DNA from 2 places in the Bartonella sp. P12B genome. Region 1 is predicted to be linked to the other one. Evidence: predicted binding sites of a transcription regulator. Region 1 holds the regulator's gene; the other holds the start of a gene.
The links. Region 1 encodes LexA, which represses DNA repair genes until DNA is damaged. Its sites were predicted from a motif close to TGTTCNNNNTGTGTTCNG; they were not measured.

Region 1 (12,838 bases):
AATCTTCATTCGTTTCGCCTGGAAAACCTACAATAAATGTTGATCGTAAAGTGAGATCTGGACAAATTTTTCTCCACTTTTCAATTCTACGATTAGTTTTTTCCATAAGAGCAGGACGTTTCATATTGCGTAAAACGGTTGGTGACGCGTGCTGAAAAGGGATATCCAAATAAGGAAGAATCTTTTTTTCTGCCATAAGCTCAATAACTTCATCTACATGAGGATAAGGATAAACATAATGCATGCGTATCCAAATACCCATATTGCCTAGTTCGCGACAAAGATCAAAAAATTTAGTTTTTATTGTGCGATCTTTCCAAGAACTTTCGGAATATTTCATATCAATGCCATAAGCACTGGTATCTTGTGAGATAACCAAAAGCTCTTTTACACCGGCCTGTACAAGTTTTTCCGCTTCTCGAAGAACATCATTGATGGGGCGTGAAGTAAGGTCACCACGTAGAGTAGGGATAATACAAAAGCTACAGCGATTAGAACATCCTTCAGAAATTTTTAAGTAAGCATAATGGCGAGGAGTTAAGCGAATACCTTGCGGAGGAACTAAATCGATAAAGGGATCATGAACTGGAAGAATTACTGAATGAACAGCTTGTATAACACTTTGATAGTCCTGCGGTCCTGTAATAGCTAATACATTAGGGTGTGCTTGACGAATAACATCAGGATCAGCACCTAGACATCCAGTTACAATAACTTTTCCATTTTCTTTGAGGGCTTCATCAATATTAGCTAATGATTCCTTTCGAGCAGAATCAAGAAAACCACAGGTATTCACAATAACGAGATCAGCACCTTGATGCTTACGTGAAATTTCATAACCTTCAGAGCGTAGTTTTGTAATAATTCGTTCAGAATCTACGAGTGCTTTTGGGCATCCGAGGGAGACAAAACTAATACGAGGTGCTGCCATGATATATCTTGCAATTTTATAACGATTAAATTTTATTTATTATTTTTTAAATTATTAAGAATAAAAAGTTTTCTTTATTTTTGATATGTGTGCAATTTATTTTTTAATATTTGCGAATAAGTCCGATAATTTTACCTTGTATCTGTATACGCTCCGATTCATATATGCGTGTTTCGTAATGAGGGTTTGCTGCCTCCAGTGCAATGGAACCCCCATTGCGTCGATAACGTTTTAAAGTTGCTTCTTCTTTGTCAATAAACGCCACAACAATTTCACCTGTTATCGCAGTATTTTGACGTTTAACAATTATAGTATCTTTATCAAGAATACCAGCTTCAATCATAGAATTATCTTTAACTTCTAAAGCATAGTGCTCACCCGAATTAATCATCTCTTGTGGTAAAGAAAGCGTATTTATTTGTTGTGATATAGCGGAGACAGGCATACTTGCAGCAATACGGCCCATAATAGGGATAGTGATATTCTTTTTCTCTTCTATCTCAAAATTATCAAGATCATTTAAGTTTTTAAATATTTTTCTTTTGTTTTTTTCCATCATAATTGGAGAAATTTTACGCGCTAAAGAAAGATTAAATGTTATTTTTTCTGGAAGTCGAATTACTTCTATTGCGCGGACACGATTGGGCAAGCGGCGTATAAAACCTCGTTGAGCTAAGGCTATAATAAGCTTATGAACGCCAGACTTTGACGAAAGCTCCAATGCAATTTTCATTTCTTCGAAGGAAGGAGATACACCGGTTTCTTTTATATGATTATGAATGAACAAAAGTAATTCATATTGTTTACATGTTAACATTCAATATTCCAGTTAAAAACATCAAATATGAGAAAAAAAGGAAGATAAGATATATTAATCTATAAATATTATACATTTTTTTGGAAACTGCATCAAACAAATTTACTTTATTTTTTATATTAATAATATAATATACTATAATTTAAAATTTCATTTTATAAATATAAAATATTTGCAATCTATTATTTTTATATGATTTACTTATATAAAGTGAGATAAATTACCTTAAAATAAATCCTATTATAAAATATTTCAGTTAAAAAGCATCCTGTAAATTTGAAAAAGATTGAAAATTCTTTGTATATTTAGAATAATTTTATATATTATTTCAGTTTTTCTTTTTTTAGGATAAGTATTTATAACTCTATAAAACATTAAACGATAATCTTTTTATCGTCACGACTGATATTTTAGAACATCATTTTAGTTATGCTGAAATTCTGTTTTATGTTTCCTCTATTTTTATATAAGAATAAGCTTCCAGTCCATGGAAATTATAACCTTACCAACGCCATGCTCATGTTAGAAAGTTGGAAAAACATCTAAAGACAGTAGAATCACTTTTTTATTGTTCGTTTTTATTATTTGTAAAATTCATTTACCTGTTTCTACATACGTTTCCTATATTTTAAAATTATTCCTTTTATTCAAATTCGGAAGGAAGAGAATTTTATATTATTACAGTGATGAGGAATAGGGGGAAACATAAAAGTATTGATAACTAAACAAAATATAATATTTTTTTTCGAAAGGTGTTGACCAAATGAAAAGTCGACCGTATGTTCCATTCACTTTCTACAAGCGACTTGACTTGTTTGGGAGCGCGTAGCTCAGCTGGTAGAGCAACTGACTTTTAATCAGTAGGTCCAGGGTTCGAATCCCTGCGCGCTCACCAATAGCAGCATTTTAAAATTCCAGAAAAATGATACGTAATTATTAAATTGCTCCAGTGATTATAGTTTTTCTACGTTAATCAGAGAGTTTTATCGCTTATCTTGCAGAATCAGCATATTTATTCACAGTTTATATTATGTGATTATATTTTTTATTAATATATTGATTTTTTTATTTTTTAATTGAACACAATGTCTATTGTATTGTATCTTTTTCCTGCGAAAAATCATAAAAAGATTAATGTTGTATTAATTTCTTGATAGCAGATGCTTTTTCAAGATACTATAAGCGCGCGAGGGGAATCATCCAGAAATGTGAATTTCCCTATTGCGCGAATGTGCGATGTGGTTTTCGCAGTATAGCAATAAAAATAAGCGGGCTGACAGATGCTTTTAATTAGCAAAGAGAAGTTTACTTCCATTCTTAATTCAACATTTCAATTTGTTTCTGTAGTAGCTGTTTCTCAGTTATTGGTATCTTGCTGTGCAAGCCAAACAGCATTTTTTGGAGTAAAGAGTTATTATCATAATAATAAGCCAACAGATGTAAAAATTGCTGTGTTTCCTAAAAAAACTTTAAGTGAAAAAAATCAATCAAAAGAAAAGAGAAGTGGGCAAGCCATTGTTGGTAAACCTTATCAAATAAAAGGAAAGTGGTACTATCCTCAAAATGATCCAACTTATCAACGTGTTGGTGAAGCATCATGGTATGGTTCAGATTTTCATGGGCGTTTAACTGCAAATGGTGAGGTTTATGATATGAATCTCTTGACTGCTGCTCATCCAACAATGCCTTTACCCAGTTATGCTCGTGTTACGAATCTAGCAAATGGATCTTCTATCATTGTTAGAGTTAATGATCGTGGTCCTTTTATAAAAGATAGAATTATTGATTTATCAAAGCAAGCTGCTGAAATTCTTGGTTATGCAAATGCAGGTGTGGCAAATGTTAAAGTGGAATACATCTCTGAAGCACCAGTTGGACATTATGATGGTGCTTATTTAATGGCTTCTTATACATCAGGAAATTACGCCTCATCCTCATTGGTATTGGCAAATTTGTCTAAAGAAAAAGAAAGTGCCGCATTAGAAAGAAGATTCAGTACAGATAATCAAAAGCAACCTAATAAGGCTGTTTTTATAAGATTGCCAGAAATTGGTCCTGTTTTGATTGATAAGCCACCGCTGTTTGATCAAGTGGCTTTTATAAATAAGTTAAACAAAAAGCTAAGAGTCAATTAGCTACAGCTGTTGCATATAAAAAACAAGTTTTTTCTGACCTTTATATAATTATCAAATTATAGATAATTAGAAATGGTTAATTGTAATAATGTTTCATCTTAAATAAAACAAATAAAATTGTGTGTTACTATAAAAAAGGTAATGCACTTTGGTATCATTTTTGCATTTTACGAGTACATTAAAATATCAAAAATAAATTCTACAAGAAAAATGAAAAATAGAGTATAGTGTGTTGTTCATTTTGATAGTCATAAGCAAAAAGAGAAAGCTATTCTAAGTTTGTAATGACAGTTTGCAGAAAACAAATCTTTTCTTACACAAGGAGATTCTTTATGCTGATTCTTTAGATATGGGAGAAGCAGCTATGCATACAGCATTAAGAGTTTTATTTACCTTACTTTGGATGTTGACGTTAAATGGGGGGGGCAAAGCACAGAATTTTCAATTTCCTACGTCGTCATTACTGTTATTGGATGATAACACAGATACAATACTTTTTGAAAAACAAAGTGATATTGTTTTTTTTCCTGCTTCATTAGCAAAATTGATGACGGCTGAAGTCGTTTTTCATCAATTAAAAAAAGGAGCGTTAAGCACTACACAGAAATTTAAGGTCAGTGAAAATGCTTGGCGTAAAGGTGGAGCACCTTCTGGTACAACCACTATGTTTGCAAAAGTAAAAACAGAAATTAGTATCTCTGACCTTCTGCGTGGTTTAATTATTGTCAATGGTAATGATGCGGCTATTATTCTCGCTGAAGGAATATCAGGAAGTGAGGCTGATTTTGCTAAACTGATGAATCAGCGAGCTAAAACACTTGGATTATCACATAGTCATTTTGTTAATGCAACAGGGCTTCCTGAAGAGGGGCAATTTGTAACATTACATGATATGATTACATTAGTGCGTCATATTGTTCATGAGTATCCTGATTACTACATGATTTACCGTGAACCTCACTTTACTTGGAATAATATTTTTCAACGGAACAAAAATCCTCTTATTTCTAAAGAAATTGGCGTTGAAGGATTTAGTTCTGGCTATAGCGAAAAGGATGGAGGTTCAATGGTTGTTACCATTTATGAAAATCAACGACGTCTTTTTTTAGCAATAAATGGTTTGCAAGATGCTAAAAGGCGTACAACGGAAGTAGAACGCATTCTTCAATGGGGAATGACAGCTTTTGATCTTAAAACAATTTTCAAAAAGGGAGAGACGGTTGGCCATGCTTCTGTTTATGGTGGAATAAAAAATTCTGTTTCTCTTATTGTTAAAGAACCGATAAGCTTTATGCTCTCGAATGAAAAAAAAATGAATATTAAGGCAAAAATTAAATATCATGGTCCTTTAAAGGCACCGATTGTTTTAGGGCAACCTGTTGGTGTTCTACAAATTTTAGAAGATAAAAAAGTTCTTCTTGAAAAAACGGTTTTTGCTGGAAACAATGTTCAGGAAGGAAGCTTTTTGATAAAAGCAAAAAATGCATTCTATGAAATAACAATTGGATGGTTACGAAAATATTTATAATACGAGCTAGATAAGATTAAGGTTTATACGTGTCAGGTTATTTTATTACATTCGAAGGAGGGGAGGGAGCGGGGAAAACAGTGCAAATTTCTTTGCTTTCTCAATATCTTTCTGGCCAAGGTTATGACGTTGTTACAACGCGAGAACCAGGAGGGACACAAGGTGCAGAAGCAATCCGCTATATTCTATTGTCTGGTAAAGCTCAACATTATGGACCTTTAATGGAAGCGCTTTTGTTTACAGCAGCGCGTGCTGATCATGTTAGTGAAGTTATTATACCTGCATTACAAAAAGGAAAAATTGTTTTATGTGATCGTTTTATTGATTCCACACGCGTTTATCAAGGACTCAATGATCGCGTGAATTATTCTACTCTTACTGTTTTAGAATGTGTTGCACTTAATGGGGCAATGCCTCATTTAACATTTTTGTTAGATATACCAGCAATATATGGTATGGAGCGTGCAAATTTGCGAAGAAAAAAAATAACAAAAACAATAGATTATTTTGAAAAAGATAATTTAGAGATACAAGAACAAAGGCGGCAAGCCTTTTTGCAATTAGCTAAACAGGAGCCTCATCGGTTTCGCGTAATTGATGCCACAGATACAGTGGAAGTTATTGCGCATCAAATAAGAGATATTTGTTATCAAGCAATGTTGGATCAGTTTTCATGAATGATGTAAATTTTTTGCGCCAATATGATGATATCGCGACAGTTTTATCCCCTTCACAGAATAATAAGATCTTTGGTCATGAGGATGCTCGTCACTTTTTGGCACAAATGCTTAAGGGGGGAAATTTACATCATGCTTTATTATTTGAAGGAGAATATGGAATTGGCAAGTCCACATTGGCATTTCATCTTGCTTGGAATATTTTAAGCTCTCAAAGAGATGTTTTTTTGCAACCAGAGAATAATTCTATTACATGGCACAAAATTACACAGGGGAGTCATCCTAACCTTTTACATATTTCACGTCGTTTTGATTTAAAAACGCAAAAATTTAAAACAGGTATACTCATTGATGATATCCGCGATGTTATGCATTTTTTAAATCAAACATCGCAAGATAATGGGTGGCGTATTGTTATCATTAATCCTGCAGATGATATGAATAGAAGTGCAGCCAATGCCATCCTTAAAACACTTGAGGAACCTCCTACAAAGACCTTATTCATTCTTATCACACATTCTCTAGGAAAATTGCTCCCAACAATTCGCTCACGATGCCAGCAAATTTCCTTGCGTTCCTTGCGTGATGATGAGATGAAAAAAGCCATTACACATATTTTTTCCAATCAGAATTTACCTGATGAAAAAACTGTTGAAATGATTATTAAAAGATCCAAAGGAAGCCCTCGAAAAGCTGCTTTACTTATTTGCGATGGTGGTTTTGAAATTATTAAAACCATTGATACTCTCTTGGAGCAATCCGTTTGCAATCCAACTGTTGTACATACAATTGCACAAACACTTTCATCTCTTTCTTCAGGAATTCAATTTCAACAATTTTGCGATGAAATTCTTGATAAAATTCAAAAAAAAGCTATCATGCTTGTTGAGAGGGAAGATTTGTATCTTTCAAAAAAATGTGCGCAAACATGGCAGGAGATTCATCAGGAAATAGGAGAAATACAGTCATTTAATCTCGATAAAAAGCAATTCATTATTAACCTGCTTTTTAAAGTTCATAAGATCATTCGTGAGACTGAGCTTTTTCCGTGACAATGTGATTAACAGACGTTATGTCATTGTAGCTTTTATTGTATTTTGCAACGAGTCTGACATGCGCGACACATATTACATAACAACTCCAATTTTTTATCCTAATGGTACCCCACATATTGGGCACGCCTATAGTGCAATTGCAAGCGATGTTTTGGCTCGTTTTCAGCGATTAGACGGAAAAAATGTATTTTTTCTCTCTGGTACAGATGAACACGGCTTGAAGATGCAACAGACAGCAGAAGCGTTAGGTATAACACCTAGACAGCTTGCAGACCGTAATAGCGCAGCATTTCAAAAAATGCTTGCAGTATTAAATTGTTCTAATGACGATTTTATTCGAACCACAGAAGAGCGCCATTATCAGGCTTGTCAAAACATTTGGAAAAAGATGGAAGCAAATGGTGATATTTATCTTAGTCGTTATACTGGTTGGTATTCAGTTCGTCAGGAAGCCTATTATGAAGAAAAAGATACTGTAGTTGGGGAAGATAATATCCGTCGCGAAAAGGAGTTAGGATCTCCAGTTGAATGGAACGAAGAAGAAAGTTATTTTTTTAGACTGTCCCGTTATCAAAAAGCTCTTCTTGAATATTATGAAAAACACCCTGATTTTATTGCTCCGCCTGAACGACGTAACGAAGTTATAAGTTTTGTCAAATCGGGTTTAAAGGATATTTCCATTTCACGTGTAAGTTTTAATTGGGGAGTTCCTGTTCCAAATAATCCAAAACATGTGATGTATGTTTGGGTTGATGCACTGACAAATTATCTTTCAGCAATTGGCTTTTTCGATGAAACTGCGAATAAACGAGATTTTTGGCCTGCAAATACTCATATTATTGGTAAAGATATTATTCGTTTTCATGCAATCTATTGGCCAGCATTTTTAATGTCTGCTGGAATTGAATTTCCTAAGCATATTTTTGCTCATGGTTTTTTACTTAACCGCGGTACAAAAATGTCAAAATCCATTGGAAATGTCGTTGATCCTTTTGAAATGGTTGATCACTATGGTCTTGATCAGGTACGTTACTTCCTTCTTCGTGAAGTACCATTTGGACAAGATGGTAGTTATAGCCATGATAGTTTTGTGAATCGCATTAACGCAGATCTTGCTAATGATCTTGGTAACTTAGCACAGCGCTCTTTGTCTATGATTGCCAAAAATTGTGAGGCAAAAGTTCCTATACCAGCTGCATTTTTAGTTCAAGATCAACAGCTTTTAGAACAATCTCTTCAAGCACTTAAAATTGTACGCCAAGCCATGTCTTGCCATGGGATGCATTTAGCACTTTCAGCTATTTTTTTAGTTATAGCAGATGCTAATCGCTATTTTGCTAGCGAACAACCTTGGAGTTTACGGAAAAGTAATCCAGAAAGATTTTCTACAGTTCTTTACGTAACTGTAGAAATTCTACGGCGAATAGGAATTATGCTCTTACCTTTCATACCACAGTCAGCGACCAAACTTCTTGATAGCCTTGCGATAGCAGAAGACAAGCGGTTATTGCATCATATTAATCATTCAAAAATTCAAGAAGGCCTTGATCTTCCACCACCAGAACCCATTTTCCCCCGTTATATTTTAAAGAAAGACGAGACTTAGTATGCTCATTGATACACATTGTCATCTTGATTTTGAAGATTTTTCACAAGATTTGAATGATATTATCCAGCGGGCTTTAGATGCTAACGTTGAACGTATGATAACAATTTCAACACATGTTCATAAGTTGGATAAGCTTTTAGCAATTGCGCAGACTTATCAGCAAGTCTTTTGTTCCGTTGGCACGCATCCCAATCATGTCCATGAAGAACAGAATATTACAGCCGAAGAGCTTATTCAATACTCACAGCATCCTAAAATTGTTGCGTTTGGAGAAGCTGGCCTTGATTATCATTATAATTATTCTTCACCAGAAAAACAAAAGAAAGTTTTTCAAGAACATATCATTGCTTCTCGAGAAACACAGCTTCCTCTTGTCATACATTCACGCAATGCCGATTTGGATATGGAAAAAATATTACGCGAACAAATAAAAGAAGGTGCTTTTCCATTCGTTCTTCATTGTTATTCATCTGGAATGCAACTTGCTCGTGCTGGCATTGAACTTGGTGGTTATATTTCTTTTTCAGGCATTCTTACTTTTAAAAATGCGCTTGAAATCCGCGAAATAGCAAAAATTGTGCCTCATGAACATTTATTGGTGGAAACAGATGCACCATTTTTAGCGCCTATGCCTCATCGAGGAAAAAGAAATGAGCCATCTTTTGTTTGTCATACAGCAGCTATTTTAGCTGAAACAATTGGCTTAAGCATTGAAAAAACAGTTCAGATAACAACCTGCAATGCTTTTCGTTTATTTAGCAAAATGAAATAAGGTAAAAGGTATGTTTGATAAATACCGATTTACAATATTAGGCTGTGGTTCCTCTCCAGGAGTTCCACGCCCTAATGGTGATTGGGGAGCTTGTGATCCCAATAATCCTAAAAATAAACGCTATAGAAGTTCTTTATTAGTTGAACGCGTTCATACATCCGGAAAAAAAACAACTATCGTTATTGACACTGGTCCAGATTTTAGATCACAAATGATTGAGGCTTGTGTAAACCATCTTGATGCTGCACTCTATACGCATTTTCACGCAGATCATATTCACGGTATTGATGACTTGCGCAGTTATGCGCTTGCACAAAAATGCTTAATCGATATTTATGCAGACACTTGCACATTAGGGCATTTGAAAAATGCTTTCGGATATTGTTTTCAAAATCTAAAAGGTTCATCTTATTCACCCATTTTAAAAGAGCATCTTATCAACGAAGAGAGCCAGTTCATAATTCAGGGGCGGGGAGGAGCAATAATCGTTAATACACATTTGCAATGTCATGGGAAAATTCAATCTTTAGGTTTTCGTATTGGTAATGTTGCTTACTGTACAGATGTGAGTAAATTTCCTGAAAAAACATTACCAAAATTAATGAATTTGGATGTTTTAATTATTGAGGCGCTGCAATTTGAAGCTCATCCAAGTCATCTTTCCGTTGATCAAGCAATACAATGGATAAAATATTTAAAACCAAAACAAGCTATACTCACTCATATGGATAGATCTCTTGATTACAGTAAAGTTGTAAACTATGTCCCATCATATGTTACACCTGCATATCAAGGGCTTGTTTTTGAAATAGATGTACCGATCTAGCAACCAAATATTTCCTGTTAACTAAAAAATTCTTTTAAATTATAGCCTTTATTTTGTTTTATTTTCAACTTATTTATGTCTACTTTTTATATTAGAGTGAGGTTTCTATGTATAGCTATTTTAAGCGGGTAACATGTATTGTGATTTTAGCGATTTTCTTATCAGCATGTGGGGGACGTGTAGAAAAAAACATTTCAGTTACAACATTACACGATGGAGCAATGAGCTGTGGTGATATTCAACGAGAGTTTTTTGCTAATAGACGTCAGATTAATGACACAGCTGCAGAGCGATCTAAGGCAAGAAATAAAAACGTAGCTTTAACAGCAGCAAGTGTTGTCTTTGTTCCTGCTTTGTTTTTTCTAGATGTAAAATCAAGTGAGAGTAACGAAATTGCTGCTCTAAATAACCGTAATGCTGTTTTAAGTGACCTTGCGTATATGAAACATTGTAAACTACCACAATAATTTCGCATTATTATACCATATGTATTTTTTTTGGCTTTAAGTCATATTACTTAAAGCCAAGTTTTTAATATGTTATTTATTGTCTAAAATATTTTTGTCAAAATTTTGCCATAATTTTGTTTAAAAGATGAATTATGCGACATAAATATGAACAATACGTGTCTAAAGTAAGGGTTGCTCTGTTTTCGTATAGATTAGGCTCTTTATTTTTTCTACGTCATAACATTATCGCATAATATATATTATGGAACTTTTAAAAATGAAAGGATATAAATTACATGGCAGCAATGGCAATTTGGGGAACAGTTTCAACATTATTATGGATATTTTCAACAAAATACAATAGTGTTTTCGATTTGTGGTGGGTACCTTTTGTTTAATTTGTTTAAGAAGACTTAATAAGCTTTTAAGATTAAAAATCGGGTCAGTTCATTCTGGCCCGAAAACTTAAATTGCCACTTAATCATGATCACGATTTCTTTTTTAAAACATTAATTTTGATAATCTGTATTATCACAAAGGCTAGAAATAACATCCCATAAAGTAACAGTACGATAGAAATAGAAGCAGAATAATATATCATTACTGTTTCAGTAAATGCAGCAATGCACCATAAAACAACACCCCATAGTGAATACATCCAAAGTCCGATTAAGGCGATAGGATAAACAATAGCTAATATGGCTGATGCAAATTGCCACTGCCATGGCATGAGATCAAAACGCCATAGAATACCTGGCAGAACACCAACGAGACGCACCCAATAAAAAACGCTTAAAGCTAAGCAAATGAGCGCTAAAAAACGCAAATAACACTTATAAATTAAATTGATTTTTGCGATCTGTTTTTGAGAATCTTTTTTCAAAATAATAATTCTTTTTCAACAGGTTGAAAATAAGCATCTATCATTTCATCTGTTACTGACGAAAGTTTGTTTGGCTGCCATTTAGGTGTTTTGTCTTTATCAATTAACATTGCACGCACACCTTCACGGAAATCATGCGAACTTATCATATGATGTGCGATGCGATTTTCAATTTTTATACAATCTTCTAAAGTTTGAGATAGATTTCGTTTCATTTGTTTCCAAGTCACTTTTAAACTTATTGGAGAGCGTGATCGCAAAATATCATAACATTTTTTGGCAAATAAAATGCCTTCTTTGCTTTTTCTATCAAGCAATTCGAGACATTCTTCCAACGTATCGGCACCAAAACAAGCGTTGATAATACAGCGTATTTCATGACTTGTTTCATAGTCTTTCGTTATTGCTCGTTCTTCTAAAGCTAATTTAAGATCTCCTTGTTCAATAATAGTTTTTTTAATGTACTCTAAATCAATTTCAGGAACAGCATGTGTTGCTAACCCTAAATTTAAGCAATCACCCCATTTTATGCGCGCGCCAGTCAATGCAAGGTAAATACCAAAATGATCAGGAAGAGATGGTAAGAAAAAACTTGCACCAACATCTGGAAAAAATCCAATAGCACATTCTGGCATAGCAAAGAGCGCATTTTCTGTAACAATTCGGTGTGAACCGTATATGGAAATACCTACCCCTCCTCCCATCCAAATACCGTTTAAAAAAGAAATGTAGGGTTTTGGAAAACGCTTAATATAAGCATTTAAACGATACTCGTCGCTAAAATATTGGTAAGAAGAATCCGTATGATAGATTTCTACAACATCTCCACCAGCGCAAAAAGCACGTCCCTCTCCTTCAACTAAGATGCAAGAAATACCATCATCTGTTGCCCAAGTGTTGAGAGCTTTTTTTAAGGCGTAAACCATTCGATGATTAAGAGCATTTAACGCTAAAGGACGCGTGAGCTTTATAATGCCAGCATGTCCCTCTTTTTTAAAAAGAATATCATTACCCGCCCCAAAATCAATCTGCATCTCATACCTTTCCCAAAGTATCTATTTTTGTTTTTTCTCACCCAATTTAGGAAATAGCTGCATGATAGCACCAATACAATATATATAAATGCCTGTTACTGAAATTCCTAGTTTAACCCAAT
Region 2 (12,838 bases), 140 kb from region 1:
TGTATTATTCTTGGGTTGCAAGCGTTTTCATAACAGCATCACTGCTTGGAACTTCACTTGCAACAAAAATATTAAAAAAAATAGGTCCCAAAAAAGCTTATTTGATCTCTGGATTCATTTTTACTGTTGGTACCTTCATATGTGGTATGGCCTCAACTATGCCATTGTTTTTAATAGGGCGCTTTATTCAGGGATTTGGAAGCGGTTCTTTACTATCTCTATCTTATTCTATAGTGCGTCTTATCTTTAATCCATCTCTATGGCCACATGCCTTGAGTATTATCTCTGGAATGTGGGGAATATCGACCTTGTTAGGACCAGCTATCGGCGGCATTTCTATATATTATGGCGTGTGGAGAGCTTCCTTTTGGATTATTGGCACATTAGCGATAATATTCTCGCTCATAGCTCTTAAAGTTTTACCAAAAGAAAATAAAAGAGAGATTCCAACATCCCCTCTTCCTCTCGTACAACTTTTCATACTCACCTTATTAATTTTTATTATCTCTACTGGTAGTGCTATAAATACCACAATTGCGCAAACCTGCGGATTAATTATCGGTTTGATTCTTTTCTTTGTTCTAGCAAAGATTGAAACATCCACACCTCATCCTATGTTACCACATAAATCCTTCTCCATCTCTTCTGAGTTTTTTCCTGTTTATGCATTGATCCTCATTATGACGACTGTGGTGTATAGCATAGAGCTTTATTTTCCACTTTTCCTTCAAGAGCTTCATGGGCAACCTCCACTTATTGCCGGCTATATAGCGTCACTCATGAGTCTGGGTTGGACATGCGGTTCCCTATCAAGTGCTGGTATATCCGCCAAAAAAGTTCGTAGCATTATCGTATATTCCCCCATATTAAACCTTTTAGGTATAAGTAGTCTTTTATGGCTTATTCCAATGAAAGATTCTACTTCTGAACATATTTTCATCATTTGCTTAGCATTATTTACCATCGGGATTAGTGCAGGTATAGCATGGCCGCATTTGTTAACACGAATCTTACAATGTGCAAACAATGAGAATGCTCTACGTGCTAGTGAGTCCCTTACCTCTGTACAACTCTTTTCAGCTGCATTAAGTGCAACACTTGCAGGAATAATTACAAATTGTGCTGGTCTCTTTAATCCAGGAGGAATAGTAGGGATGATTTCAGCCGCCAGAACCCTTCTTGCAGCACTGATCATCATTTTATTTTGTCTTGGTATTCCATTTGCTCTATACGTTTCTTATCGCATATTAAAAAACCCTATAGGACAATCAAAAAGCTAAACAAAAGAAAAAATGTTAATCATGTTTTTCCATATACCATGAGAAGCAAAAAATCAGTAATCCGCATAAAGTTAAAATACCCCCAACAATAGCGGTATATTCATAACTATAGCCCAATCTCAAAACCCATGCTCCAGATTCTGCTCCAAGAGCATTAGCAATATTAAAAGCAGACTGCATTAATGCTCCTGCCAAAATTTGTCCATGAAGAGAGACATCCATAATCTTTGTTTGTATAGAAGGCATAGCGGCAAAAGAAGTACCAACAAAAAAACATCCTAATGCTGCTGTTAACGGAGTATGTGATAAGAAGAAAAAAAGAAAAAAAACAAACGTGCTCCAAAACATCGAAAAAAATATCAATGGTGAAAGACCTATTTTTACTGCAAATTTAGGTCCAAAAAGATTCCCTATTACCATACCTAATCCAACTAACGGCATAATAAATGGCACAAAATCAAGCGAAACACCAGCAATATGCATTAATGTTGACTTAATATAAGTAAAAACAGAAAATAATCCTGATGCTCCAACAGAAACCATCATCAAAAGAAACCAAACCTGCTTTTGCCGTAATGCACCAAGTTCACGTAGAGGACTTGTTTTTGAACGATCCAAACCAGAAGGTAAAAATTTCCAAACAAGCAAACAACATAATAAAGCAATCGCACCTACAAGAACAAAAGCACTCTGCCAACCAACAAGTTGACCAATCCACGTTGCACTAGGTGCTCCAAAAACAGTCGCAATCGTTAAACCAAGCATAACATACCCGACAGCTTTGGACCGTTCATTCATTTCCACCATTGAAGCTGCAACGAAAGTTGCAAGACCGAAATAGATGCCATGTGGAAGACCACTGATAAACCGCAACGCTACTAATGTGCTAAAATCAGAAAAAAAAGCACTTGTAATATTTGCCAGTGCATAAAAAAACATTAATCCTATCAATACAGCTTTGCGTGATAACTGAGCTGTCGCAACAGCTAAAAGAGGCGCCCCAATCACAACACCCAATGCATAAGCAGAAATATATTGACCCGCTGTAGGAATATCAACAGATGAGCTTCGTGCCATTTCCGGTTGCAAACCCATAGCTACAAATTCTGCAGTACCAATAGCAAAACTCCCCACCGCAAGAGCTAAAATTGCTAAACACCGTGTTCTCAAATCAATTCTTAACGCAAAAATGCTTTCTCTATGAGAATTCCTCATCTTCTTCATTTCTATAGAGTGATACTTTAATCATGAAATTTGTAATATAGCGTATAAATGAACTTAGGACCTTCTTATATTTATGCTTAAAAATTTCCAATGACACAATTCAAACACCTTCCACAACAAAAACAAAAATGCTTTTATTTTTCTTTTGGTGTGACATAAAATATCTCTTTAATAAATAGAATTTGTTTTTTTAGCTGGATACTATCTGCAACATTCTGTAACGTAAATAAAACTTTAGTTATGAAAATATCATTATTAGAATAAAATAAGCCAACACTTTAAAGTGTTAATCTTTTGTGTTTTTCAAATCTTCAATTCAGACAAAAACACCTTTATATTTCCTGCTTAATAAGACGGCCGTTTTTATGACTTCACTGTTTAAGGATAAAAAATACAAATAACCCTATAAAAACGCAATTTTCATACTTCCTTAAAGGTTCGCTAACTCCTCATTAACATTGTTGATCTAAACAGTCATCAGAAACAGAAACAAACTGTTTTTCTCCGGATCAGGTAGTGCGTACCGGAGTAAAAGTTTCGGTTTACTTTTACAGTTACAAAGAAAATATATACCAATAAACTGCACGTTTATTTTAGATCAATACAACTTTATATTTCTAAAAAGCACTTTTAGCTTCATTTTTAGCAAAAGCCTTTAATACAAAACAGATTAAGCAACATGAAAAAAGACAGATGCGTTCATTGCAATCAACGCTTTAGCGTCCTTGCATCCATAAAGCACGTGTTTCAGCACAAAAATCACTATAACATCCTTCTTCAATAGCCTCACGAATTCCTTGCATAAGCTGCTGATAATAAAAGAGATTATTCCAAGTCAATAACATACCACCAAGAGACTCACCGGATTTAATCAAATGATGCAAATAAGCACAGCTATAATCATATGCAGCAGGACAAAGAGACTGTGGATCAAGAGGATGTGGATCCTCTGCATAACGCGCATTACGCAAATTAATTCTACCAAAACGTGTAAAAGCTAAACCATGACGTCCTGCACGGGTTGGCATAACACAATCAAACATATCAATACCACGAGCAACACTTTGTAAAATATCATCAGGCGTTCCCACCCCCATAAGATAACGTGGTTTATCCTCTGGTAAAATTGGACAAGTCACATCCAAAACGGCTGTCATAACACTCTGTGGTTCGCCAACAGCAAGTCCCCCAATAGCATAGCCTTTCAAATCCATCTCTTTTAACGCTTGTGCAGAACGTTCACGCAGTTTCATATTATCACCACCCTGAACAATACCGAACAGTGCTTTGTCTGGCTGATCACCAAAAACTGTTTTACAACGCTCGGCCCACCGCAATGAAAGTTCCATAGCAGCTTCTATTTCTTTTTCACTTGCCGGCAGTGCAATACATTGATCCAACTGCATCTGAATATCAGAATTAAGAAGCCCTTGAATTTCGATAGAACGCTCTGGACTCATCTCATAGTATGCGCCATTAATGTAAGAACGAAAAATAACTTTCTGTTCTGTAATTTTACGAATTCCCGCCAACGACATAACTTGAAATCCGCCAGAATCGGTTAGAATAGGTCCAGACCAACGTGAAAATTCATGTAAGCCTCCTAAACGAGCAACACGCTCTGCTCCAGGACGCAACATTAAATGATAAGTATTGCCCAAAATGATATCTGCACCAAGAGCACGTATCTGATCCATATACATAGCTTTAACAGTGCCTGCCGTTCCAACGGGCATAAATGCGGGTGTACGAACATTCCCACGACCCGTTATAATTTCACCACGACGTGCACACCCATCTTGAGCAATTTTTTTATAATGAAATGTCTTTATCATCACTCTTGTCTTTTTGATTCTACAAACTTATATTGTCCTAAGAAAAGCTATGGCTTTTCTTAGGACATCATCATAGGCTTAATGGATTAATCTTCGATTCTCTTAATATTGTAATCAGCATAAAAGAATTTAACAGAGTAAATGAAATTTTGTTATCAAACAATTATCATAGGTAAAATGATAGTCTCATTTCCCAATAATATTCGATACACCAACAATATACGCGTTATATTTCTACCCACCACAGTTCTAGAGCCGTTGTTCAAAAAATAACGGCCTTATTTTCATGCCGATATAATTCAGTAAAAAATGAGCATTAAGCATTATAAGAGCAGCAAATAACAACAAAATATCTCATCACTCATCACAACTCACCATCGTAACACTTAAACTTTAAGTCTTCCTTCATTAAACAAACTCAGAAGAAATCAACACAGAAACCTTCTCATCTTCTTTTAAACGATTTTCAATACAAAGCATTATTCTAGAGCATTGCCTTCCTAAATCCACTTACATAAAAATATAAAATTCAAAACACAAAGATAAACCATAGAACAACTGCAAAAAGTAATGAACTCTGTATAATTAAAATAATGAAATCAGTCATTCATGCTCTGCTTGTAAGCCAGCAGTACGACCATTAATTATCCAACCTTGAACGTACTCCTATCACCAACAACAGCAAAAAAGCCCTCCAGCAAAACCGATAAAACTTACAGATAACGAAACTTAATGCGAAGAGAACGCATAGGCTTAGAATCCCCTTATGGATTTAAGCTGTAACAGTTGATCTTTATCATATTTGAGACAACAATCAGACTGGAATATCTTCACTTAAGGCTCTTAAAATTGAAATCGATATAATTATATTATTTCGTATCGGCAGCAATTGTAGCTTTAAGAATTATATCAGGCTCTATAACAGGCTCACCACGCTTAATTTTATCGACATTTTCCATACCTTCAATCACTTGTCCCCATATAGAATATTGGCGATCAAGCCAAGGAGCATCAGCAAAGCAAATAAAAAACTGTGAATTAGCAGAATTTGGATTCTGGCTACGTGCCATAGAAACTGTACCACGCTTATGAGAAAGATTTGAAAACTCTGCTGTCAAATTAGGTTTCGCTGAACTTCCCATACCCGCACGTGATAAATTAAATTCTGTCCCATCCTTTTTTCCAAATTGTACATCCCCCGTTTGAGCCATAAAACCATCAATAACGCGATGAAAAATAACATTATCATAAGCACCTTCACGGACAAGTTCTTTAATACGTGCAACGTGCCCAGGTGCTAAATCAGCAAAAAGCCCAATAAAAACTTTCCCCTTTGTTGTTTCAAGAATTAAGGTATTTTCTAAATCTCTCATTTCGGACATATGGCTAAACTCCTTTGTCTTATCTATCAGCTTGTAAAGTAGCAGCATTAATAACATCAGGATTTTTTACCGATCCATTATTACTTCTGGTGCCTTTTTTAATTTGATCAACAACGTCCATACCTTTTATAACCTCTCCAACAACAGTATACTGACCGTTCAAAAAAGGAGCATCATCAAAACAAATAAAGAATTGAGAATTCGCGGAATTTTGATCTTGTGCACGCGCCATTCCAACGGTCCCACGCTTAAATGGCTGACTTGAAAATTCTGCTGGTACATTGGGATAATTTGAGGCGCCTCTCCCAACGCGTTTAGCATCAAAGTCTGCACTCCCCTTTTTTCCAAATTGAACATCACCAGTTTGTGCCATAAAACCTGGAATAACACGGTGAAAGACAACATTATTGTATGCACCTTCCTTTGTTAACCTTTTGATTTGTAAAACGTGTTTAGGTGCAAGATCAGGACGCAGACGAATAATCACATCACCATTTTTAAGAGATAAAATAAGAACATTTGCATCATCGGTTATGTTAGAATCTCTCGCGACAGCACTCAACGAAAAAAAACAAAAAAGACATGTCAAAAGAGCAAAAACTCTAAGATACATAATCATATTCCTTTGAAGATTGAAATTTTAAGCGCAAAGCTTTTGCAATATTTGCAGGCACGAAGGACGCCACATCGCCTCCCATAGAAGCAACTTGACGCACCAATGTAGAAGTAATGACGCGTCCAGAAACGCTTGCCGGCAAAAAAACTGTTTGCAATTCAGGAGCCATGAAAGCATTCATCCCCGCCATTTGCATTTCATAATCAAGGTCAGTACCATCACGTAATCCGCGAATAAGAAATGAAGCACCAATTTCTCGAGCCTTATCAATTAAAAGAGCATCAAATGAGAGAACCTGCAACCGATCAGGACCTACATTTAACAAATCTTTCCCTACCTCAGTAATTAAATCAACCCGCTCTTCAAAACTAAAAAGTGGTTTTTTTTTAGCCTGCACACCTATAGCTACAATCACCTTATCAGCCAAAATGAAACTGCCCCGCAAAACATCAAGATGACCATTTGTAAGAGGATCAAAGGAACCAGCATAAAGAGCAATTTTCATCGTTTCACTTCGCCCCCTTAAGAACTATTTTTCTGTGCTCACACCAACTGTATCAGGAGATTTCTCAGCTGCACCATCTAATTGGTTATCATCATCTTCAGATTCAGAAATACGTTCAACCGATACGACTTTTTCACCCTCAGCTGTATTGAAGATTGTGACCCCTTTCGTCGAACGGCCAGCTATACGAATCCCCTCCACAGGAACACGAATGAGCTGCCCACCGTCTGAGACCAACATAATTTGATCTTGCGCTTTCACCGGAAAAGCCGCTATTAATTTACCAATTCCAGCTGTTTTAGAAGGATCTGTTGCACGAATCCCTTTTCCACCGCGTCCAGAAACTCGAAATTCATATGAGGAAGATCGTTTTCCATAACCAAACTCACTCACTGTTAAAAGCATTTGTTCGCGCGCATTAAGTTCTGCATAGCGCTCGTCTGTTAACTCCGTTTCATTTCCCTCATCTTCTTCATCAAGAGTTACAATATCTTCAGCATCGGCACCAGCAGCACGCCGTTCACTCACCACCCGTTTAATGTAAGCAGAACGTTCGAACGAGGTCGCCTCAACATGCTCTAAGATCGTCATCGAAATAACCTTATCACCATCAGCCAAATTAATACCACGAACCCCCACCGAATTACGTCCTACAAAAACACGAACATCAACAACTGGAAAACGAATACATTGTCCATTAGCCGTTGTTAAAACAACATCATCATGTTCTGTACAAGTCTCGACAGAAAGAATCTCATCTCCTTCTTCATCAAGCTTCATAGCAATTTTGCCATTCCGATTAACCTGAACAAAATCTGATAATTTATTACGACGGACAGTTCCACGCGTCGTTGCAAACATAATGTCTAATGTACTCCAATGCGCTTCATCTTCTGGCAAAGGCATAATCGTTGTTATGCGCTCACCCTGCTGTAAAGGAAGCAGATTAATAAGCGCACGCCCACGCGATTGCGGCGTACCAAGGGGTAAACGCCAAACTTTTTCCTTGTAAACAATTCCACGCGATGAAAAGAAAAGAACTGGTGTATGGGTATTAACAACAAATAATCGCGTTACAAAATCCTCATCCTTGGTAGACATACCAGAACGTCCTTTACCACCGCGGCGCTGCGCACGATATGTATTGAGAGGCACACGCTTAATATAGCCACCATGACTAACTGTTACCACCATATCTTCTGGAGCAATCAGATCTTCACTATCCATCTCAGCGCTCCCAAAGCCAAAGATAGTCCGTCGTGGTGTTGCAAACTCCTCACGAAGAGCTCTTAATTCCTCCTTAACAATCCCCATGATACGTGAACGAGATGCCAAAATATCGAGATAATCGGTAATATCCACACCAATTTTATTCAATTCATCTGCAATTTCATCACGTCCAAGTGCCGTTAATCTTTGCAAACGCAATTCTAAAATAGCACGCGCCTGTTCTTCAGATAAATTATAAGTACCATCATCATGAATAATATGACGAGGATCATCAATAAGTTTAATTAAAGGTGCCACATCAAAAGCTGGCCAGCGCCGCTCCATTAATTGTGTACGCGCTGTCTGTGGATCAGGAGCTTTACGAATGAGCGCTATAATTTCATCAATATTGGCAACAGCAAGCGCAAGACCAACCAAAACATGGGCACGCTCACGCGCTTTACGCAAAAGATATTTTGTTCGCCGACTTACAACGTCTTCTCGGAAAGAAACAAATGCACGAAGCATATCAAGCAACGTCATTTGTTCAGGTTTTCCTCCATTCAACGCAACCATATTACAACCAAAGGAAGTTTGCAGGGGCGTATAACGATATAATTGATTCAAAACGATCTCTGCTACAACATCCTTCTTAAGCTCGATAACAACGCGATAGCCATCACGATCAGACTCATCACGCAAATCGGAAATTCCTTCGATACGTTTATCACGCACCAATTCAGCCATTTTTTCAATCATGGTTGCTTTATTAACCTGATAAGGTATTTCACTTACAATAATTGCTTGCCGACCATTGCGAATTTCTTCAATATCAACCTTAGCACGCATAATAACCGAACCGCGACCTGTTTCATAAGCTGAACGAATACCGGAATGGCCAAGAATAATACCACCGGTAGGAAAATCAGGACCAGGGATAATTTGGATGATCTCATCAAGTGTTATGTCTGGATTATCAATCAAGGCGATACAACCATCAACAACTTCTCCAAGATTATGGGGCGGAATATTGGTTGCCATTCCCACGGCAATACCACCTGATCCGTTAACCAAAAGATTAGGAAAACGCGCCGGTAAAACGACGGGTTCACGCTCACGCCCATCATAATTATCCTGAAAATCAACGGTATCTTTATCAATATCAGCTAAAAGTTCTTCGGAAACTTTTTCTAAACGACATTCTGTATAACGCATTGCTGCAGGCGGATCACCATCAACAGAACCAAAATTTCCTTGCCCATCAATCAATGGATTTCGCAAAGAAAAGTCCTGTGCCATACGCACCAATGCATCATAAATCGAAGCATCACCATGAGGATGGAATTTCCCCATAACCTCACCAACAACACCGGCAGATTTGCGATAAGACTTGTTGAAAGAAAGCCCCATCTCATTCATAGCATGAAGAATCCGCCGATGAACGGGCTTCAGTCCATCACGGACATCAGGAAGTGCACGGGAAACAATCACGCTCATCGCATAATCGAGATAAGAGCGTTGCATTTCATCAATAATGCTGATGGGCTCTATGCCGGTTAGCACATCACGTTCTTGTAGTGGAGTAAGATCGGTCACAGCTTCAAGACTTTCAAATAAAGAATCACTTTACCCTTTTATAGCGAAAAAAGCGCCAAAATGCTAATTCCTCTCCCGCAACAAAGGTAGAAATTTAACAATAATTTTCAACATGTTATTTATTTGTATTAAAAATTACGGATAAAAGATACAAGATCTCGCTTCTTTAAACTTTAAAAAACTAAAACAAATAACTGAAAAGAAACAAACGAAGAAAAAACAACACTGTTGGAGAGCCCTCAAAAAGGAACATCATCATCTAATTTGTGCGAAAAGTCTTCTCTTGCTTGATTATTGTTTTGACCAAAATTGTCCCTCTGACCCGAGCTACTGTCACCAAAACTACCACTACCATAATTTCCGCTCGACTGATTTGCTCCTTGCATTTGCTCTCCACCAGCACCACGCCCATCAAGCATTTGCAATTCACCACGATATTTTTGCAAAACAACCTCTGTTGTATAGCGATCATTGCCATTTTGATCTTGCCATTTGCGTGTTTGCAACTGACCTTCAATATAGATTTTGCTCCCTTTTTTTAAATATTGCTCCACAATTCTGATAAGGTTTTCGTTAAAAATAACGATACTATGCCACTCTGTGCGTTCCTTACGCTCATTTGTATTACGATCACGCCAACTTTCTGAAGTAGCAATACGCAAATTCGCCACTTGATCACCAGAATTCAAACGGCGAATTTCAGGATCTGCACCAAGATTACCAATCAAAATAACTTTATTAAGGCTACCAGCCATTGCATGAACTCCAAAATCTTAATTTGCAAAACAATCTTTGTTGTATAGCAGTCATTACCACCTTTTCATTTGCATATCTGCAATTGACCTTCAATGTAGACTTTGCTATCCTTCTTAAAAGGTTACATTTTATGATTATAACAAAAGATAACAATCACGCATAGTTTATTCCATCATTCAGAGAATAAAAAATTGTTCTTTATATTTTTCTTTCCACAAGACAAGTCTGCTTTATCTTTGTTAAGCAATGAAATGCATTGTAATTCCAGAAAACAGTTTTATTCTATTTTAGATGCTCAATTTTTGTATATGCTAAGGATAAAACATGACTCATCAAAAATACATATCCATTCGCGGCGCGCGTGAGCATAATCTTAAGAATATTGATCTTGATCTTCCGCGGGACAAACTGATTGTTATCACTGGGCTTTCTGGGTCAGGAAAATCATCTTTAGCTTTTGATACAATTTATGCTGAAGGTCAACGGCGTTATGTTGAAAGTCTCTCTGCCTACGCGCGTCAATTTCTGGAAGTTATGCAAAAACCAGACGTCGACCGCATAGATGGTCTTTCTCCAGCGATATCTATTGAACAAAAAACAACCAGTCGCAACCCTCGCTCAACGGTAGGAACCGTCACTGAAATCCACGATTACATGCGCCTTCTCTTCGCACGTATTGGCGTTCCTCATTCTCCTGCTACAGGACTTCCTATTGAAAGCCAAACGGTAAGCCAAATGGTTGATCAAATTATGTCCTTACCAGAAGGTACACGAATTTTCATTATGGCACCTCTCGTCCGAGGACGAAAGGGAGAATATAAAAAAGAACTGACAGAACTTTTAAAAAAAGGATTTCAACGTGCTAAAGTTGATGGAAAATTTTATGAAATTCCTGATATTCCTCCTCTCGATAAAAAATATAAACATGATATAGATGTCGTAGTAGATCGCATTGTCGTGCGTGATGATATTACCTCTCGCCTAGCTGACAGTATAGAAACCTGTTTACGACTAGCAGATGGAATTGCAGTTGCTGAAATGGCTGACCAGCCCTTAGCACAAAACGAAACCTCAAAAGAATCTGCTCATAAATCGAAAAATGAAACACACAAACGGCTTATCTTTTCAGAAAAGTTTTCCTGTCCCATCTCTGGATTTTCTATCCCCGAAATTGAACCACGTTTATTTTCATTCAACAATCCTTTTGGTGCTTGTCCTCTTTGCGACGGACTTGGTATCAAAAAAGCTGTAGATCCGATAAAAATCATACCAAATAAAAATCTTGCCTTAAAAGATGGTGCAATTGCTCCTTGGTCTAAATTATCTTCATTATACTATAGCCAAACCTTAGAAGCATTAGGCAAAGTTTACGGATTTAAACTTACGGATCAATGGTGTGTACTCTCAAATGAGGCACAACACGCTATTCTCTATGGTACAAAAAACAAAGAAATCTCCTTTATTTATAAAAATGATTCAGGATCATATAAAAGGATTCAACACTTTGAAGGGATTATCCCCAATATGGAGCGACGATGGAAAGAAACCGATTCTCCATGGTCCCGTGAAGAAATCGAACGTTATATGTCTTCTTCAGCTTGTCCAGCTTGTCATGGCTATCGTCTAAAACCAGAAGCGTTAGCTGTAAAAATCCACGGAATGCATATTGGGCAAATATCAGAACTTTCCATTTCAAAAGCAGATGATTGGTTTGCTCATATTCATCAACATCTGACCGAAAAACAACGTAACATCGCAGTGCGTATTTTAAAAGAAATTCGTGAACGCTTAGCTTTTTTAAATCATGTAGGACTGGAATATCTTACCTTATCTCGAAATTCAGGCACTCTTTCAGGGGGTGAAAGTCAACGTATTCGATTAGCATCCCAAATTGGATCTGGACTTACAGGCGTCCTTTATATTTTAGATGAACCCTCTATTGGTTTACACCAACGCGATAATGAACGTCTTCTGAAAATGCTGCACCATCTGCGTAATCTTGGTAATACAGTTATTGTTGTTGAACATGATGAAGATGCCATTCTTACTGCAGATCATGTCGTTGATATGGGCCCTGCCGCAGGCGTTCATGGAGGAGAAATTATAGCGCAAGGTACACCACAGGAAATTATAGAAAATGTATCTTCTCTCACAGGACAATATCTTTCAGGGAAAATGGCTATTCCACTACCTGCTCAACGACGTAAAATAGCAAAGTCGAAAAAACTTAAAATCATCGGAGCTCGAGGGAATAACCTCAAAAATATTAGTGCTGATATCCCTCTTGGAACCTTCACATGCATAACTGGTGTCTCAGGCGGAGGAAAATCAACATTCCTTATTGAAACTCTTTTTAAAGCTGCATCACACCATATCATGGGAAGTTATCATAGCCCCGCAAGCTATGACAAAATTGAGGGATTAGAGTTTCTTGA

Region 2: the regulator LexA is predicted to act here: its motif matches at 10,596-10,613, upstream of uvrA (excinuclease ABC subunit UvrA).

The regions. Positions count from the first base shown of each region.
Region 1 is NZ_JBTTDI010000003.1:190,370-203,207, reverse strand. Features, by position in the region: gene rimO (30S ribosomal protein S12 methylthiotransferase RimO) at 1-931, opposite strand, end outside; gene lexA (transcriptional repressor LexA) at 1,035-1,748, opposite strand; tRNA gene AC0QT1_RS03560 (tRNA-Lys) at 2,568-2,643, shown strand; gene AC0QT1_RS03555 (septal ring lytic transglycosylase RlpA family protein) at 3,029-3,883, shown strand; gene AC0QT1_RS03550 (D-alanyl-D-alanine carboxypeptidase family protein) at 4,248-5,411, shown strand; gene tmk (dTMP kinase) at 5,441-6,088, shown strand; gene AC0QT1_RS03540 (DNA polymerase III subunit delta') at 6,085-7,140, shown strand; gene metG (methionine--tRNA ligase) at 7,202-8,749, shown strand; gene AC0QT1_RS03530 (TatD family hydrolase) at 8,751-9,524, shown strand; gene AC0QT1_RS03525 (MBL fold metallo-hydrolase) at 9,535-10,350, shown strand; gene AC0QT1_RS03520 (hypothetical protein) at 10,458-10,817, shown strand; gene AC0QT1_RS03515 (DUF6163 family protein) at 11,287-11,682, opposite strand; gene AC0QT1_RS03510 (enoyl-CoA hydratase/isomerase family protein) at 11,679-12,716, opposite strand; gene pcsA (phosphatidylcholine synthase) at 12,738-12,838, opposite strand, start outside.
Region 2 is NZ_JBTTDI010000003.1:45,588-58,425, reverse strand. Features, by position in the region: gene AC0QT1_RS02960 (MFS transporter) at 1-1,280, shown strand, start outside; gene AC0QT1_RS02955 (MFS transporter) at 1,296-2,504, opposite strand; gene tgt (tRNA guanosine(34) transglycosylase Tgt) at 3,221-4,339, opposite strand; gene AC0QT1_RS02945 (peptidylprolyl isomerase) at 5,209-5,721, opposite strand; gene AC0QT1_RS02940 (peptidylprolyl isomerase) at 5,741-6,334, opposite strand; gene coaD (pantetheine-phosphate adenylyltransferase) at 6,324-6,842, opposite strand; gene gyrA (DNA gyrase subunit A) at 6,867-9,647, opposite strand; gene ssb (single-stranded DNA-binding protein) at 9,887-10,402, opposite strand; gene uvrA (excinuclease ABC subunit UvrA) at 10,728-12,838, shown strand, end outside.